One region of the Paenibacillus sp. HJGM_3 genome, then DNA from elsewhere that is predicted to be linked to it. Evidence: riboswitches for the same ligand, from Rfam matches in the RefSeq annotation. Region 1 holds a riboswitch; each other region holds the start of a gene.
What was found. Region 1 has a riboswitch for cyclic di-AMP ahead of ACI5FR_RS13375 (hypothetical protein). Riboswitches for the same ligand answer to the same signal wherever they lie in the genome.
Positions count from the first base shown of each region.

Region 2: another riboswitch for cyclic di-AMP. It lies ahead of ACI5FR_RS19865 (3D domain-containing protein); the one in region 1 lies ahead of ACI5FR_RS13375 (hypothetical protein).
Region 3: another riboswitch for cyclic di-AMP. It lies ahead of ACI5FR_RS31145 (C40 family peptidase); the one in region 1 lies ahead of ACI5FR_RS13375 (hypothetical protein).

Region 1 is NZ_JBJGED010000010.1:110,903-115,955, reverse strand. Features, by position in the region: gene ACI5FR_RS13390 (helix-turn-helix domain-containing protein) at 1-311, shown strand, start outside; gene ACI5FR_RS13385 (TetR/AcrR family transcriptional regulator) at 851-1,438, shown strand; gene ACI5FR_RS13380 (MATE family efflux transporter) at 1,487-2,845, shown strand; cyclic di-AMP (ydaO/yuaA leader) riboswitch at 3,038-3,204, shown strand; gene ACI5FR_RS13375 (hypothetical protein) at 3,329-3,775, shown strand; gene ACI5FR_RS13370 (AraC family transcriptional regulator) at 3,770-4,627, opposite strand; gene ACI5FR_RS13365 (glycoside hydrolase family 2 TIM barrel-domain containing protein) at 4,766-5,053, shown strand, end outside.
Region 2 is NZ_JBJGED010000018.1:110,194-115,246, reverse strand. Features, by position in the region: gene ACI5FR_RS19890 (IS3 family transposase) at 1-133, opposite strand, end outside; gene ACI5FR_RS19885 (helix-turn-helix domain-containing protein) at 145-468, opposite strand; gene ACI5FR_RS19880 (AbrB/MazE/SpoVT family DNA-binding domain-containing protein) at 955-1,203, opposite strand; gene trmL (tRNA (uridine(34)/cytosine(34)/5-carboxymethylaminomethyluridine(34)-2'-O)-methyltransferase TrmL) at 1,334-1,798, opposite strand; gene ACI5FR_RS19870 (response regulator transcription factor) at 1,960-2,676, shown strand; cyclic di-AMP (ydaO/yuaA leader) riboswitch at 2,868-3,047, shown strand; gene ACI5FR_RS19865 (3D domain-containing protein) at 3,057-3,941, shown strand; gene ACI5FR_RS19860 (polysaccharide deacetylase family protein) at 3,954-5,053, opposite strand, start outside.
Region 3 is NZ_JBJGED010000042.1:49,690-54,742, reverse strand. Features, by position in the region: gene ytvI (sporulation integral membrane protein YtvI) at 1-143, opposite strand, end outside; gene ACI5FR_RS31155 (YheC/YheD family protein) at 251-1,039, opposite strand; gene ACI5FR_RS31150 (CapA family protein) at 1,258-2,358, shown strand; gene ACI5FR_RS31145 (C40 family peptidase) at 2,455-3,018, opposite strand; cyclic di-AMP (ydaO/yuaA leader) riboswitch at 3,025-3,163, opposite strand; gene ACI5FR_RS31140 (NlpC/P60 family protein) at 3,305-4,126, opposite strand; cyclic di-AMP (ydaO/yuaA leader) riboswitch at 4,132-4,270, opposite strand; gene ACI5FR_RS31135 (NlpC/P60 family protein) at 4,407-5,053, opposite strand, start outside.

The DNA.
Region 1 (5,053 bases):
TCGCGCTCGAGTATATGGAGACCCACTATACGAAGGATGTCACGCTCGATATCGTGGCCGGCAAGCTGAACATCACGCCCGGGTACTTGTCGACCTACTACAAGGAGAAGACGGGCAACAACTTCATCGATACGCTGAATGAGATTCGGATCAAGAAGGCGGCGGAGATTCTCCGCCAGACGGACCTGCGCATCCAGGACATCGCCGAACAGGTCGGCTACTTGAACATGAACTCGTTCTACCGCATGTTCAAGAAGTTCATGGGCATCACCCCGACCGACTTCCGGAAGATGAAGCAGGAGGAGTTGTAGGTGTGTTTGGAGGGCTGGACAGCGAGCATATGCCGCGGACATGAAGATCGAGGGGGGAGGTCCCATGGAGAGGGATTTTCTCCCTCTTTTTTGCCCGGAAATGCCCGATTTCGCGTCATGAGAGGGAAAACCTCCCTCACTTTTGTCCGAAACTGCCCCATTCCGGAAGAAACCGCCCAAAAAAGAGGGAGCTTTTCCCTCTCCCATCGCCCTAGGCGAGCGATCGCGCTCAAAGAGGGGGAGGTTTTCCCTCTGCCTCGGTGTGGCTCAGAATAGCGCGCAGATTGGTCATCCGACACATGTGGGAGCACGAGTTAAGGTGGGAGTACAGACAAGTAATCATATGCTAACGTGGGTGAGCAGACATTCGAGGGATGGGTCTCGCAGCTGACCTCATGGAATTCATACGCTTGCACTTAATTAACTGACGATAGTCAGTTTTTTTGTTGATTTCAGGCAAACATCCGTGTTATCATACCCTACATACTAACCTGACCGTAGTCAGGTAAAATAAAGACTTCCGAAGGGGGGCGCGCGGGATGAACCGAAGAGATGAGATCAAGAAAGTCGCGGTCAGCCATTTGCTGCAGTACGGATTCGAAGGGACGAAGCTGGCGGAAATCGCCGACGAGGTCGGCATCAAAAAGCAGTCGATGTACGCTCACTTCGCGAGCAAAAAAGAGCTCGTCATCGAGATTCACGAGGAAGCGACCAAGCAGGAAATCGCCTTCCTGACCCTGTTCTTCGACGAGCATAGGGGCGTGCCGCTACGGAAGCTGCTCGATCGATTCGTGATCGAGATGCGAGACCGCTATTCGGACAATCAGAACGTAAAGCTCATGTTCCTCATGGCCTTCATGCCGCCCGAGCAGCTGCAGGAGCTGTTCCTGACGATGTACGAGCTCTACTCCCACCATCTGCTCCATCTGCTGGAGCTCGCTTCACGGGGAGATTCGACCCTTCGCGTCGATCCCAAGGAATGCGCCTTGGCGGTGCACACCATTTATGAAGGGTTGTCCGCCAAGCTTATTTTCGGCAACGCCGATTATTTCATTCAAGCGTCGACTACGACCTTTACCTTGCTGTGGCAAGGGCTGCTTCATCCCGGCGAATCGGTGGTGAGCTGAACCCCCAGCCGTTATCGCGGTTAAGTCTATATCATCTAGAGGTGCACCATGCAAGCGACCAACAACAATATCAACGACAACAATAAACTACTATCCCTCGAAACCGATTCCGTGGGCAAAGTGTTCGTCCGCTACCTAATCCCGTCCTTGATCGGCATGTTCATGATGTCCGTGAACGTAGTGGTAGACGGAATCTTCGTCGGACAACGGCTGGGCGAGGTGGCGCTGGCCGGCGTCAACGTCGCGGTTCCGGTGTTCTCGATCTACATCGCCATCTCGCTTTGGATCGGCATAGGGGGCGCGGCCCTCTATTCCAGACACTTGGGCGCGAGGGAGATTCGAGAGGCACGGGCCGTCTTCACGCACTCCCTGACGCTCATCTTCAGCCTGACCTTGCTGCTAGCCGCGATCACCTATGCCTTCCGCCAGCCGGTGGCTGTCTTCCTCGGCGCCAACGACGACACCATGCCGTATGTCATGGAGTATATGCACGTGATGCTGATCGGCGGCTTCGCCATCACCGTACAGAATGCGTTCAGCATCTTCGTCCGCAACGACGGCAATCCGAACTTGTCCATGGCTTCATTGATCGTAACCGCCGGCATCAATATTGTCCTGAACTATATCTTCTTGTTCGTGCTCGATTTCGGCGTGGGCGGCTCGGCGCTCGCTCTCGTGATCGGGGCGGCTGTCGGGGCGGGCGTCCTGTTCCTTCATTTCGGGCGCGCGAACAGCACCTTGCGCTTCGCCCTCCCCCGCCCCTCGTGGAGGCTGGCGAAGCTGACGTTCACGATCGGCTTCCCCAGCTTTATCGCCGAGGTCGGGATCGCCGTCTTCACGGCGGGCTACAACATGGCGATGGTGCGCTGGGCGGGTACGGTCGGCGTCTCCGCCTTCTCGATTCTGAACTATGTCCACAGCGTGATGCTCATGCTGTTCATCGGGATGGGATCGGCCGTTCAGCCGCTCGTCAGCTATTATCGCGGGGCTCAGCTGGTGGACCGGCAGCGGTCGACGATCCGCATCGCCGTGCGGACCGCGTTCGGCACCGGACTCGCCGTGCTGCTCATCGGTCTTACGTTCGCGGGCGGCATCGTCTCCCTGTTCGGATCGTTCCCCGCGGAAGTACGGGATTTGGCGGTTACCGGCATCCGGCTCTTTTTCATCGGCTACTTGTTCATGGGCGTCAACTTCGTCATGATGACCTATTTCCAAGCGACCGATCAGGTGAAGATGGCTACATGGATTACGGTGGCCCGTGAAATGCTGCTGATGGTGGCGATTTTATTCACCCTGCCTTACTGGATCGGGACGACCGGGATTTGGCTCGCGATTCCGCTGTCGGAGCTGATCGTACTGCTGACGGTGTATGCCTATCTGCGCCGCCGTTACAGCCGCCCGACTTAACGTTATTCCACATTCTGTAAATCATGACACAGCAAGGTTACGATAATGGATGATAAACGTTGCAATGCCGCAATAAGAGACGAAACCTTCTGCTGTTTCCGTTACCCTCGTCAATAAAGTCCAAAACCCGCCTTAACTCTCTGCCACTCGGGTTTACTTTGTTAGCGGAACCACGTATGATGTGTTCAACAACTTCATATTCCGTTGAATTCCCGAACAGGGAAACGGGGGAACCAACCGAGATCATCCGTGAGGATGGTTTCATGGGGTGAATCCTTTCACAAGCTTCACTGTGAATGGTAGGACACTCTCAAGTCCGAATCCGTCAGCTAACCTCGTAAACGTGATTGAGAGAGAACCTTGATCGCGCCTTGCAGCAACCGACTCGAACGTTATGCAAGAAGCCCGAGAGTAGAGTTTCTCTGCTCCGGGCTTCTTTTTGCTGCGCGTGAATCGATCCAATCACGAAGGGGGTGGTCCATCATGGATGAGCGATGTCGTCCATTCGCGCAACCATATCGTATAAAAAGAAAGGAAATCGGCATGAATATCCTTTATCCGATTATCGTGTTAATTTTGTTCGTACAATGGCTCGTGTGGCTTTCAGGGAAGCACAAGGAGCTTTGGATCATAAGAGGGAACAAGCGGCGGGTTAAGCCGGTTTATGCGCTCATGCTCCTGGCGGCAGCGGTGCTCGGTGTCGCGGGAATAACGGTTGGACTCGCTAGGGTCGCCGCCTCGTCTACGCCTGAGATTTTATGGCCTGTTCTTATCACTCTGCTGTTGATCGGCCTGATCTTTTTGTTGTGCTTAAAAGTGTTCTTGATGGACAGCCGCCCCACCTTTAAAGCGGTCTTGTATCCGAGTTTAACCTTCTCGTGCTTTTTGCTCGGCATTCAGTTGGTTTGTTTATTCATTTTGCAGCTATAGGGAGCCTTTCATCGGCTCTCCCGCAAACTTGGAGGGAACGACTCCATACGCTCGGCGAAAAAGGCGCGCGAAATAGATCGGCTCCATCCCTACATACCCGGCCACTTGCGCCACGGTCAGCCCGCCCTGCTGCCTCAGCAATTCCGCAGCCGTCTGCAGCCGAATCCGCTGCAAATCCTGCAAGGGAGTCGTGCCATGCACCTCCTTGAACAGCCGGATGACCTGCTTGGGCGAATACCCGACGTAGGAGGCCAGCTCCTTCAGCGAAAATCGCAAATGCATGTGGTCGTACATAAATTGAGTCGCCCGGTCCACCACCTGGTCCCGATACCGTCTTGGCGTTACATCCCGGGTAGAATTTGCAGCGCGGTCCGGCTTGGCGGCTTGCTTGCGGATCTCGACCAGCAAGGCGAACAGCCTCTCGCTGCAGGCCCACACGTCGTAGTCCGGTCCGGAGTGCAGCCATAGCTCGCGCAACAGGTCGGCGATCCGATCCATCTCCTTCAGCATCACTTGGAAGGGCGCCCGGTCGTAGCCCATCATTGGACTGAAGCCGGGTTGCTTTTCGAGGAACGTGGCGTACCCGACATGCCAGGGCTGCCCCGGGTTCGGCCTGTACTCATGGGGGAAATGATCGGGAATGTACAGCATGGTCCCCGGTCGTAGAATGTCCCAATCGTCTTGGCCGATCGGACGGAATGTCCCGGTACCGGACAGGGTGAAGAACAGCTGTCGCGCGGAGAACCCGGCAAGCCGGGACATGGGCTGTTGATGCTCGGTTCCTACAGTATAAAGGCTGATCGGGATTCCGTTGTCCTCGGCGGTGATCAAATTCGTTCTTAGGGCAAGCACGCTCGTAGTCTCCTCTCTCCTTCAGGATGTCCTTTTTGTGCGGATGAATGTCTCTTTTGAGCCATAGGCGAGTCCAGTATACCACAACTATAATCAGAAGGGATTGGACCCAACTTCAAGTTGAAGGAGAGATTCGCATTGAACCCCATCGCCGCTTATTGGGAAAATCTTAACGTACTCGAGGTCAACCGGGAACCGGCACGCGCCCACTACATTCCATATGGCAGTATCGCGGAAGCCAAGAACGCCAAACGGGGTACATCGCCCTATTATCAAACATTGAATGGGGCCTGGAAATTCGCTTACCGCGAGAGCGTTCGCCAAGTGACCGAACCGTTCTACGACTCGGACTACGATCACGCGTCTTGGGAAGAGCTGCTCGTCCCGTCCTGCTGGCAGACGAACGGCTACGATCAGCTCCATTAC
Region 2 (5,053 bases), on a different contig from region 1:
ACGGGCGACCGGCAGAAATCGTTTTTTCTCTGCGACCGCGCCGCTCTAATTTCCGTTTCTTTCGTGCATAGTAAGTCGATTCGTTCACGCCGACCAAGCGCAACACGAGTGCTGCAGCAAAGCCCCGCTTCATGTATTTGTCGGCTATTTCGAGTCTTTCTTGTAAGCGGGGTTGCTCTTTTTTACGAGGTCACGGAGAATCTCAATTTCGAGATCTTTTTCTCCAATCATTTTTACCGCTTTTTCGTACTTATCTTCTAGTTCTTGAAGGCGCTTAGAGTCATCGATTCGTTCGTTCACGGAAGGAATAGCCTCGGCTCCGTATTTTTGTTTATATTGACTCACCCAATTGTAAATCGTTTTTGGGGAAACATTGTACTTTCGAGCTAAGAACCCAGCTCTTGTTCCGCTAAGTGCTTCTTGTGCAACTTTCATTCGCATTTCTTCATAGATCGTTGGGTTTTTCATGATCATCAGCCCCCTTCACCAATAGTGTAATTCATTTCACTATGATGACTCCATTCCAATTATGGGGCTTTGAAGAAAAGACCGAAAGAGAGGGAGATTTTCCCTTTCATCGAAGCAAAAGGCACCGTTTCATCGGAAAAAGAAGGAGGTTTTCCCTCTGCAACAGTCTCCGCAAGGCCTGGCTCCAATAAGGAGCGATTTCCAACCCCCAGTCACACGACTTTTTCGGCTTATCCCGCCTAGCGTCTCGGATCCTGACAAGTAACTCGACTTTCTCGGCCTAAGCTCGCTTATCCCGTCCAGTAACACGAGATGTCGGCACTGTCCATCCTCCCCCTGTGAAGCCGTCTTTAAAAACAAGAGACGTGCCCTCGCCCTGTCCGGACGAAGCACGTCTCTTTCCTTGTATCGTCTATTCTTTTGCGCGAGTCTGGGGTGTAGGGTGTTTCGCTCGTCATTCCGCTGGGATCCGCAAGATCAAGTCGCTTAAGCTCGAATCTGGGCCATTTCCCCCATGCAGCCTTCGCAAATGTGCTTCTCGCGGTATTCGGTAACGCCGTTCATTTCTCCGCAAAACACACATTTCGGGCGATACCGCTCCAGCAAAATTTGATCCCCGGCAACCAAAATTTCCACAGGGTCGCCTTCATTCATTTTGTAACGTTTCCTTAACGACTTCGGTAAAACAATTCTGCCTAGTTGATCTACTTTGCGTACGACTCCGGCAGGCCTCATCATACTTCCCCCTCCCCAGGATCCTCAAGAAAGCTCGAAATTACAATGATAATCATTCGCTGTGCACGATGAAAAATCCTTCTAAAGACTCATTCACAAAGGGGAATCTTTTGAAATTCTACGCGAAAAATCAATGTAAGCCGAGAAAGCCGTTCTGCCGAAGCCCCTCGAACAGCACGATGGCCGCCGAGTTGGATAAATTCAGCGACCGGACGGCATCCGTCATCGGCATCCGAATGCATGTCTCGCGGTTCGCCTCGATCAGCTCCGGCGGAAGCCCCTTGGTCTCCTTGCCGAATACGAAGAAATCGCCGTCCCGGTACTCAAACTCGGTATAGAGACGGGTCGCCTTGGTAGTCGCATAGAAATAGCGAGCATCTGGAAACTTCGCCTGCAGCTCCTGGAAAGAGTCATAGTAATCGATCTTGACGGAATGCCAGTAATCGAGTCCCGCCCGTTTGAGCGTCTTGTCATCGGTTTGGAATCCGAGCGGCCGCACCAAGTGCAGGTATGTTCCCGTAGCCGCGCAAGTGCGGGATATGTTGCCGGTATTGGCCGGTATCTCCGGCTCGACTAGGACGATATGAAAAGCCAATGCGTTCACCTCGCGTTTCATTATACAACAAATTTGCCGCGATTTTTAACACCCGCTTTACGAATGATTAATATCGGCATGACGTTGCCGGGCGATAATGGAGCTAATCTTAACGTTAGGGTACCACCTGCGACCCAGACTGTGACATAAAGGAGACGATGATGATGAAAAAACGAATCCTTGTCGTTGATGACGAACCCTCGATCTCCATGCTGATTGAATTCAATCTGAAGCTGGTCGGATATGAGGTGCAATGTGTGTTTGACGGGGAGGCGGTCTTCGACGTGCTGCCCCAGTTTCGCCCGGATCTGATCGTGCTCGATCTGATGCTGCCCAAGCTGGACGGCATCCAAGTGTGCCGGAGGCTGCGCAGCCAAGGCAATCTCGTCCCGATCATCATGCTGACCGCCCTGCAGGACTTGTCGGATAAGATCACCGGTCTCGACAACGGCGCGGACGATTATATGACGAAGCCATTCAGTCCGCAGGAGCTCGTCTCCCGGATCCAGGCGATTCTGAGACGCCTCCACACGCTGCCGGCCAATACGGAGGAGACGATCGAGATCGGCCCCCTCGAGCTGCGCCCCGCGCAGCGGGAAGTGTTCTTGCACGGCAATCCGATCGAGCTGACGCCGAAGGAATTCGAGCTGCTCTCGTTCCTGTGCCAACACCGGGGCAAGGTGCTCAGCCGACAACAGCTGCTGCACGGGGTTTGGGACTACCATTTCCTCGGAGACACGCGCATCGTGGACGTCCACATCAGCCATCTGCGCGACAAAATCGAGAAAAACGCCCGCACGCCCGAATACATCATTACGATTCGCAATGTGGGCTACAAGCTGCTGGAGCCGCCTGTCAAAAAAGAGTCGTTTGCTTAAAGGGCATTTCTACCATCAAATCTAGACACTCGAAACCCCGTAAAACTTTGCTCAGCGCTAAGAAATTAGCGCTTTTTTGTTTGCTTTCCGGCGCCCTCGAGAATTACAAATGCTTACAAACTAAAGCGTTTACATAAACAATTACCAAATTTTTAGGGTTTTTCCCTACTGTTGTCGTATGTTAGCCTGTTAACTAAGCACGGCCGAGACTTTCTTTCCAGTTCATGGATGGAAAGTGCGGGGGACGCAGGATTGTACGAACGAATCAGGATGGAGTTCGTTCGTTTGGGGTGAATCGTTCACGAAAACGTAGGGTTGTATCCTCAGCCCAAACCCGACAGCTAACCTCGTAGGCATCAACACAAAAGGAGCGATGTACATTGAAAAGCAAGCTTTTCAGCAGAACGATGGTTACCATCGCACTGGGTGCGCTCTGTGTCGGCGGGACGACCGTCTTCGCGGAAAGCCTAGTTTCGAAGCTGAATCCGGATGAGGAGAAGTCCCCTGCAGCGGAAGCAACGCTCCGCGCCACCACGAGCGCCGATTCCCAAAATGGGATAAGCCTGATTTCTTCCGAACCGATCCACTTCGACCTGCTGGCAGGTTGGGACCTGCAGCGCCCGCAACTGATCGACACGATCGCGAAGAACGAAGCGGCGGCGGCTAGGGCGGCAGCTCAGACCGCGGCGGCTCAAGCCTCGATCGCGGCGGCAGCGGCACAAGCTGCAGCAGCGGCGGCACCACAGGCAACGCCTGCACCCGCAACTGCGCCGGCAGCTACGCCTGCGGCGAAGCAAGCGCCGATCGTGAACAAAGCCAAAACGGCAGCAGCTGCGGCAAAAGCGAAGCCTGCGGCAAGCGCTCCGGCGCAAACGATGGCGGCGGCCGATACACAGGCGGCACAAGCCGGACAAGCCGTTCAGGATCACCAAGGCAAATCGTACACGTTTAAGAAAGTGCTGAATGTAACCGCTTCGGCCTACTCCGACGCGCCGGAAGAAAACGGCGGCTACGGTGGACTCGACTATTACGGGAACGCGCTGAAGCTGGGTACGATCGCGGTGGATCCGAAAGTCATCCCGCTCGGTTCGAGCGTCTTGATCAAGGGATACAGCTTTAACGGCCTGCCTCAGACGCTCGTCGCCAAAGCTACCGACATCGGCGGAGCGATCCAAGGCAACCGGATCGATATTTTCATCCCCGGGTCCAAATCGTTCGTGAACTCCTTCGGGCTGCAAAAGGTTCAAGTGTACGTGTTGAACTAAGGAACGTTGTACCTACATTTGCTTGGATAGCTTCAATAATTGCGGGACGGTTACGAGTTCGTAGCCGTCCGCTTTTATTTTGGAAATCACCGTCGAGAGCGCCGCTACGGTGCCGGACAAATTTTGCTTGTCTCCCCCTGCGGAATGCTGCAGCACAATCGCGCCCCCCCTGGCATGGCTTATGATGTTGTGCGAGACTTGATCGGCCGAGAGACCTTTCCAGTCCAAGGAATCGATATTCCAATTCACGATTACATACCGGTTCGAGCCCGTCCACTGCAGCTGCTCCTCCGTAATCTCACCGTAGGGAGGGCGAATCAGCTTCGGGGTATAGCCGATTTGGGCCTGGAGGATCGCGGAGGTTCGATCGATCTGCTGCTTGTACTCCTCTACCGACAACTTGGTGAACAACGGATGGCTGTAGGAATGGTTGCCGATTACATGGCCTTCCTGCACGATTCGCTGCACGATATTTGGGTTCGCCTCGGCGCGTTTCCCCAGTAAGAAGAACGTCGCTTTGACCTGATGCGCCTTCAGCACATCCAGAATTTGCGGCGTATACAGCTGGTCCGGGCCATCGTCGAACGTAAGGGCAATGCGCTTGACCCCGGGCTGGCCGTTCACTTTGAAGATGTCGGAATATTTGTGCCTCAGCTCGCCCAATGTAAGCTTTCGCTTAGCCTGCTGCTCCTGCTGCCGCTGCACGGGGATGGCAGGCTTTTTGCTTTTGACGGAGGCGGCCGGCGACGTCGGTGTCTGCGTCGGCGCGGGAGCCGGAACCGGGGCCGCCGCCTGAAGCGGCGAAGCCGGGTCCGTTGTCGCGGCGGGGGCCGGTATGGGGCTGGCCGGGTCGGATTGCCCGACGATAAACCGATATTGCTTCGCAGGCGTCGAGAATTGAACACGGCCGCTAAGGCCGGCGTCCCCGGCGCTTCCTGCGCTTCCGGTGCTTCCGCTCAGCTCCTGCTGCTCCTGGCTCGGCTGCAAGATCCCGGGCGGGTCTTGCGAGGCCGACTTGGACGTCGAACCGGCCGAACAAGCGCTCAGGACGAGCGCGATCGTCCAGACGGCAGCCCCGGCAATTCGCCTGCCCGATGACAGTCCCCGATCTT
Region 3 (5,053 bases), on a different contig from region 1:
GGATTCAAAATATAGGCGATCAGCCATCCAATGAGGAACGGCGACACCATCGGCGTCACGAAGTACACAAACGCGGCCGCCGCCACAATCAACAGGACGACCCAAAGCCCCCTCAACAGCTGCTTCTGCAGGATTGCATCCATCTCTCCCTCTACCCCTCTTGCATTACGTCTTGGACTCATTTTACCACCAAACGACAGCGCCTTCAAAAAAAGAACCGGTCGCCAAGGCGACCGGCTCTCAAGCCATCTTAAACCGATTTAGCAGGAAGCTTCCGAAAATGCTGGGCCCGAAGGGCGCGAACGGAAGTCACGATCTTGCGGAACAAGGTCGGGTCCGAGTGGTGCCGGAACAGCTGATAGTGGGGTCTCGTATTCGCTTCGATCAGCCAGATTCTCTCGCTCGTATCGATGCCTACATCCAAGCCCAGCTCCGTAATATTCGGAAAATGCTTCTTCATCGCCTTCGCGATACGAAGCGCCACTTGCTTCATCCGGTCATCCCACTCGGCCTCCTCCTCCTTCGTGATGCCGAATGCATGCGACAGCGCCTGAGGCAGGCCGAGCGCCTTGCCGCCCCGAGCGTGATTGGTCACGAACCGATTGCGCGCGGCGACCTTCCCCATCACGCCAAAAAATCTCCATTCCCTATTGGACTTCAGGTGAAGGAGGAGGCGAAAATCAATGGGATGCCCCTTGATCCGGATCAAATCGACGCCTTGCTGCACGAGATAGCGCTGAGTCCCGATGAGCTGCTCCAGCTTGCGAGCGGCGGCCGTCGGTGTCGTGTACGTATGTGTGCTGGTAGCTGTCCGAACGACGATGTCGTCTCCGTCCTTGGTTACTTTTATAACTCCCTGTCCCTTCATGCCCAAGTCCGGCTTCAGGAAGACGACGGGGTGCTTGTCGACCATCCGGGTGAAAGAGTCTGCCGAAAACAGCTCCGTTTCGGGCAAATGGGGGCGAATCTCCTCTTCGCTCCAGAGCGACTCGTGCTTCAGCCATTTTCTGCCCGGATAATTGTGCATTCTTCCATTCACTGTAGGATCTCCTCCGTGTGCTGTACAACGGTTGCACGTCTGATGAATAGGCTTCTATCGACGTACTGTATCCTATTCCATACCCCGCAAAAGAGTACCATGCCGATAGGGAGTAAGGGGGATAAAGGGAGACCGCCAAAACTGGGCGGATATCTAAGGCCGGACAAGGGCCGGGATCATATGATGGTCTATATTGACCTAACAAATGGAGATGAGCCATGAGTACTGACATTACAATTGCAGCGGTGGGGGACTTGTTGATCAAAAGCCGTATTATCGCGTCGGCTCGGGTTTCCGGGGACAAACGTTATGACTTCGATCCGATCTTCGAGCCCGTGGCCTCGTATTTGCGCAACGCCGACTTTACGATAGGCAATCTGGAAACGAATTTCGCTGGGCCTACCTCAACCACGCGGTCCGATGGAGGCTATACGGTACCCAAGAGGAACCCGAAGACAGGGTGGCCGCTGCTGAATTGTCCGGATCAATTCGCCGCTACATTGAAAAATCTCAAGTTCGACGTGCTCTCCACGGCCAATAATCATTGTATCGACAATGGCGTGAGCGGACTTAAGCGAACGTTGAAGGTGCTCGACGAGCATCAACTCGCCCATACGGGTACCGCACGCACGCCGAGCGAGTCGCAGGAAACGTTGATCAAAACGGTGAAGGGGATCAAAATCGGGGTGCTCGCCTATACGAAAGGCACGAACCGCATGCCCTTGCCCGCAAGTTCGGCGTGGGCGGTGAACCTGATTGACCCGAAGCGGATCGTCGAAGACATCAAGCGGCTGAAGAGCAAAGAGGTCGATCTCATCGTGGCGTGTATGCACTTCGGAAGAGAATACAGCAAAACGGCCAATCCGGAGCAAAAAAAGCTCGTTCAATTAATGTTCGAACATGGGGCGGATATTATTCTGGGCGCCCATTCCCATGTAATTCAACCCGCGGTCTTCTATAAAGTAAAGGAGCGGTCCGGGGCAAGCAAGAAAAAGTTTGCCGCGTACTCGCTTGGCAACTTCATCTCCACGCGCTTGTACAAAAACGATCATACGCTGACTGGGGTCATTACCCAGATCCATGTCCGCAAGCAAGACGACGGCACGACCCAAATCATGAATGTGGACTTCGTTCCAACCTGGGTGCGCGTGTATAAATCCGGGAATAAGCCGGTCTTCCGAGTCGTACCGCTAGCGGGCGCGCTTAAGAAGCCTGCGGACACGTCGGGTGGCGAATGGGAACGCATGTCCAAAATGCACCAGCACGTGAAAAGACACATTCCTTTGAATCCGGACCAAAGCGGATTGAAGGTTCTGTAAGCGGGGATCCCTGGATTTATAATGCTCTAATGCAACAAAAAAAACCAAGCACCAGCAGCCCGAACGGGCGGCTGACGCTTGGTTTACTTTTGTTGCTTAGTTAATAACGCGTCTTGCAACGGTAAATCTGCTCTTGTAGTAGCTGTTTTTGTAGATGTTCGTAATCGTGACGTCTCGGCTGCTGCTGAGGTTGTGAATCATTTTGCCGTCGCCGATGTAGATCCCGACATGACCTACGTCGCTCTTGCTATGCGAGCTGCCCATGTTGCCGAAGAAAATCAAATCGCCTTTTTTGAAGTTGCCCCATGCCACTTTCGTCCCTACTTTAGCTTGAGAGTCATCGTCCTTGTTCACGAGACCTACGCCAACGTTAGCCAGTCGGTACACCAGGTACGTAAACCCGGAGCAGTCCGTCTTGTACGGTGCGTGCGCTTCTTGCCGATTCCGCCAATTGACATACTGGACTTTGTTTTGCAAGGACAGTGCGGTTTGGACTACTTTGTTCCGCTTGGCGTCTGCCGAAGTTGCGGCTACAGCCAATTGGCTGCTTGCTGCCACGGTGTCCGTAGGCGCTGCGGTTTCAGCGGAAACCGAAACGGCTCCGATGATAGGACTCAGTGCCAGAGCACCTGTCAACACTACTTTCGCAAAGCGATTCAAAATAAATCCTCTCCTTTTCGCGGCCTGCGAGGTTAGCTGTCGGATTAGGGTCAAAGAGTAATCACCCTGCCGCTCATGCGGCTTCACCCCATAGTTAAATGGGTCCCCCGTGCTTTTTTATGTCAAGCTTCGGCCTTTATATTAGAATTTTTGCTTCCAACCTATCGATTCGATCGAGGTTTGATGAAGCTTTTTCATTCTAACATGCGAGAAAGGACAAATTCATGGCGTAAATGTTTCCAGTTTAATGATAAATTAAGCATTCGCTGTTAAAATAGCATGCTTCTTACTGCGTGATCACTTTCGTATATTTGCTGTTTGTAGTAATGTAAAGCGTTTTCCCATTCACCTTGACTTGGTACCAATACGAGTTCGCTTTTTTGATCAATTCGGCCTTCTCACCTAATTGCAGCCTACCCATATCAGCCGAGTTCAGACTTGCGGCAGCTTTTAAGCCAACCCATCCGTGGTCCGTAACGACATATTGTTTCTTCGCTTGCGGCGTACTTGGCTGCGGCTGTGGCGACGGTTGCGATTGTTGCGTGTCATTAATGACGCGTCTAGCAACAGAGAATCTGCTCTTGTAATAGCTGCTGTTATAAATGTCCGAAATGACGACGTCTTTGCTGCCGTTGGCGTTGTGTATCATCTTCCCGTCGCCAATGTAGATCCCGACATGGCCTACATCGCTCAAGCTCTTGGAGCTGCCGATATTGCCGAAGAAAATCAAATCGCCTTTTTTGAAGTTGCCCCATGCCACTTTCGTCCCTACTTTGGCTTGAGAGTCATCGTCCTTGTTGACCAAACCTACGCCAACGTTAGCCAGTCGGTACACCAGGTACGTAAACCCGGAGCAGTCCGTCTTGTACGGCGCGTGGGCTTCTTGCCGGTTCCGCCAATTTACATATTGGACTTGGCCTTTCAAGGATAGTGCAGTTTGGACTACTTTTTCCCGTTTGGCGTCTGCTGAAGCTGCGGCTACAGCCAATTGGCTGCTAACAGCCAGAGTGTCTGTCGGCGCTGCCGTTTCAGCGGAAACGGAGACGGCTCCGATGATGGGGCTCAGTGCCAAGGCACCTGTCAACACTACTTTCGCAAAGCGATTCAAGTAAATCCTCTCCTTTTCGCGGCCTGCGAGGTTAGCTGTCGGATTAGGGTCAAAGAGTAATCACCCTGCCGCTCTTGCGGCTTCACCCCATATAGGAATGGGTCCCCCGTGCTTTTTTATAAGAAGCTTCGGCCTATTCTAGTTTTGCTTCCAATCCTATTGAATGATTGAGATTGGTTGGAAACGTTTTTATTCTAACATGGGAGAATTGGGCATTCATGACGCAAATGTTTCCAGGTTAATGTTAAATTAAGCTTTTACTGTTAAAATAGGATGCTATTTACTCGGTGATCACTTTCGTATACTTGCTGTTGGTCGTTATGTAAACGGTCTTTCCATTCCACTTGATTTGATACCAATACGAGTTCGCTTTTTTGATCAATTCGGCTTTTTGGCCGAGCTGCAGACGTCCGACATCCGCGGAGCTCAAGCTTGCGGAAGCTTTCAGGCCCACCCATCCGTGCTGCGTAACGACATACTGTTTTTTGGCTTGCGGTTGGCTAGGCTGCGGCGATGGTGTCGGCTGTGGCGATGGTGAAGGCTGTGGCTGTGGTGTCGGCTGCGGCGTCGGTTGCGTTTGCCCCCCTGTAGGAGGCGTCCACTGCGGAACGGGCTTCTGCGGCGGAAGGACGTACGAATTCGGAATAACCGGCGCTTTGGCCGTATGTCCCGCCATCCCCTTGATCGCATCGTCAGGCAGCACGCGTCTCGCGGAGTTGAACTTTTCCCCCCACCAGTAGCCCCAGCCGTCCACTGTGCCGAGAGCCGTAGGGTTTCCATCTGCTCTTGTCCCGATCACGACAGGTTGTCCATCCCGATTCGTTCCCATATAGATGGCGACGTGGGAGATGGTGTCGTTTTGTTTCCACGTCAAAATGTCGCCGATGCGCAAGTTTTCAATGCCGGTCAGTTGCCACTTTCCGTTCA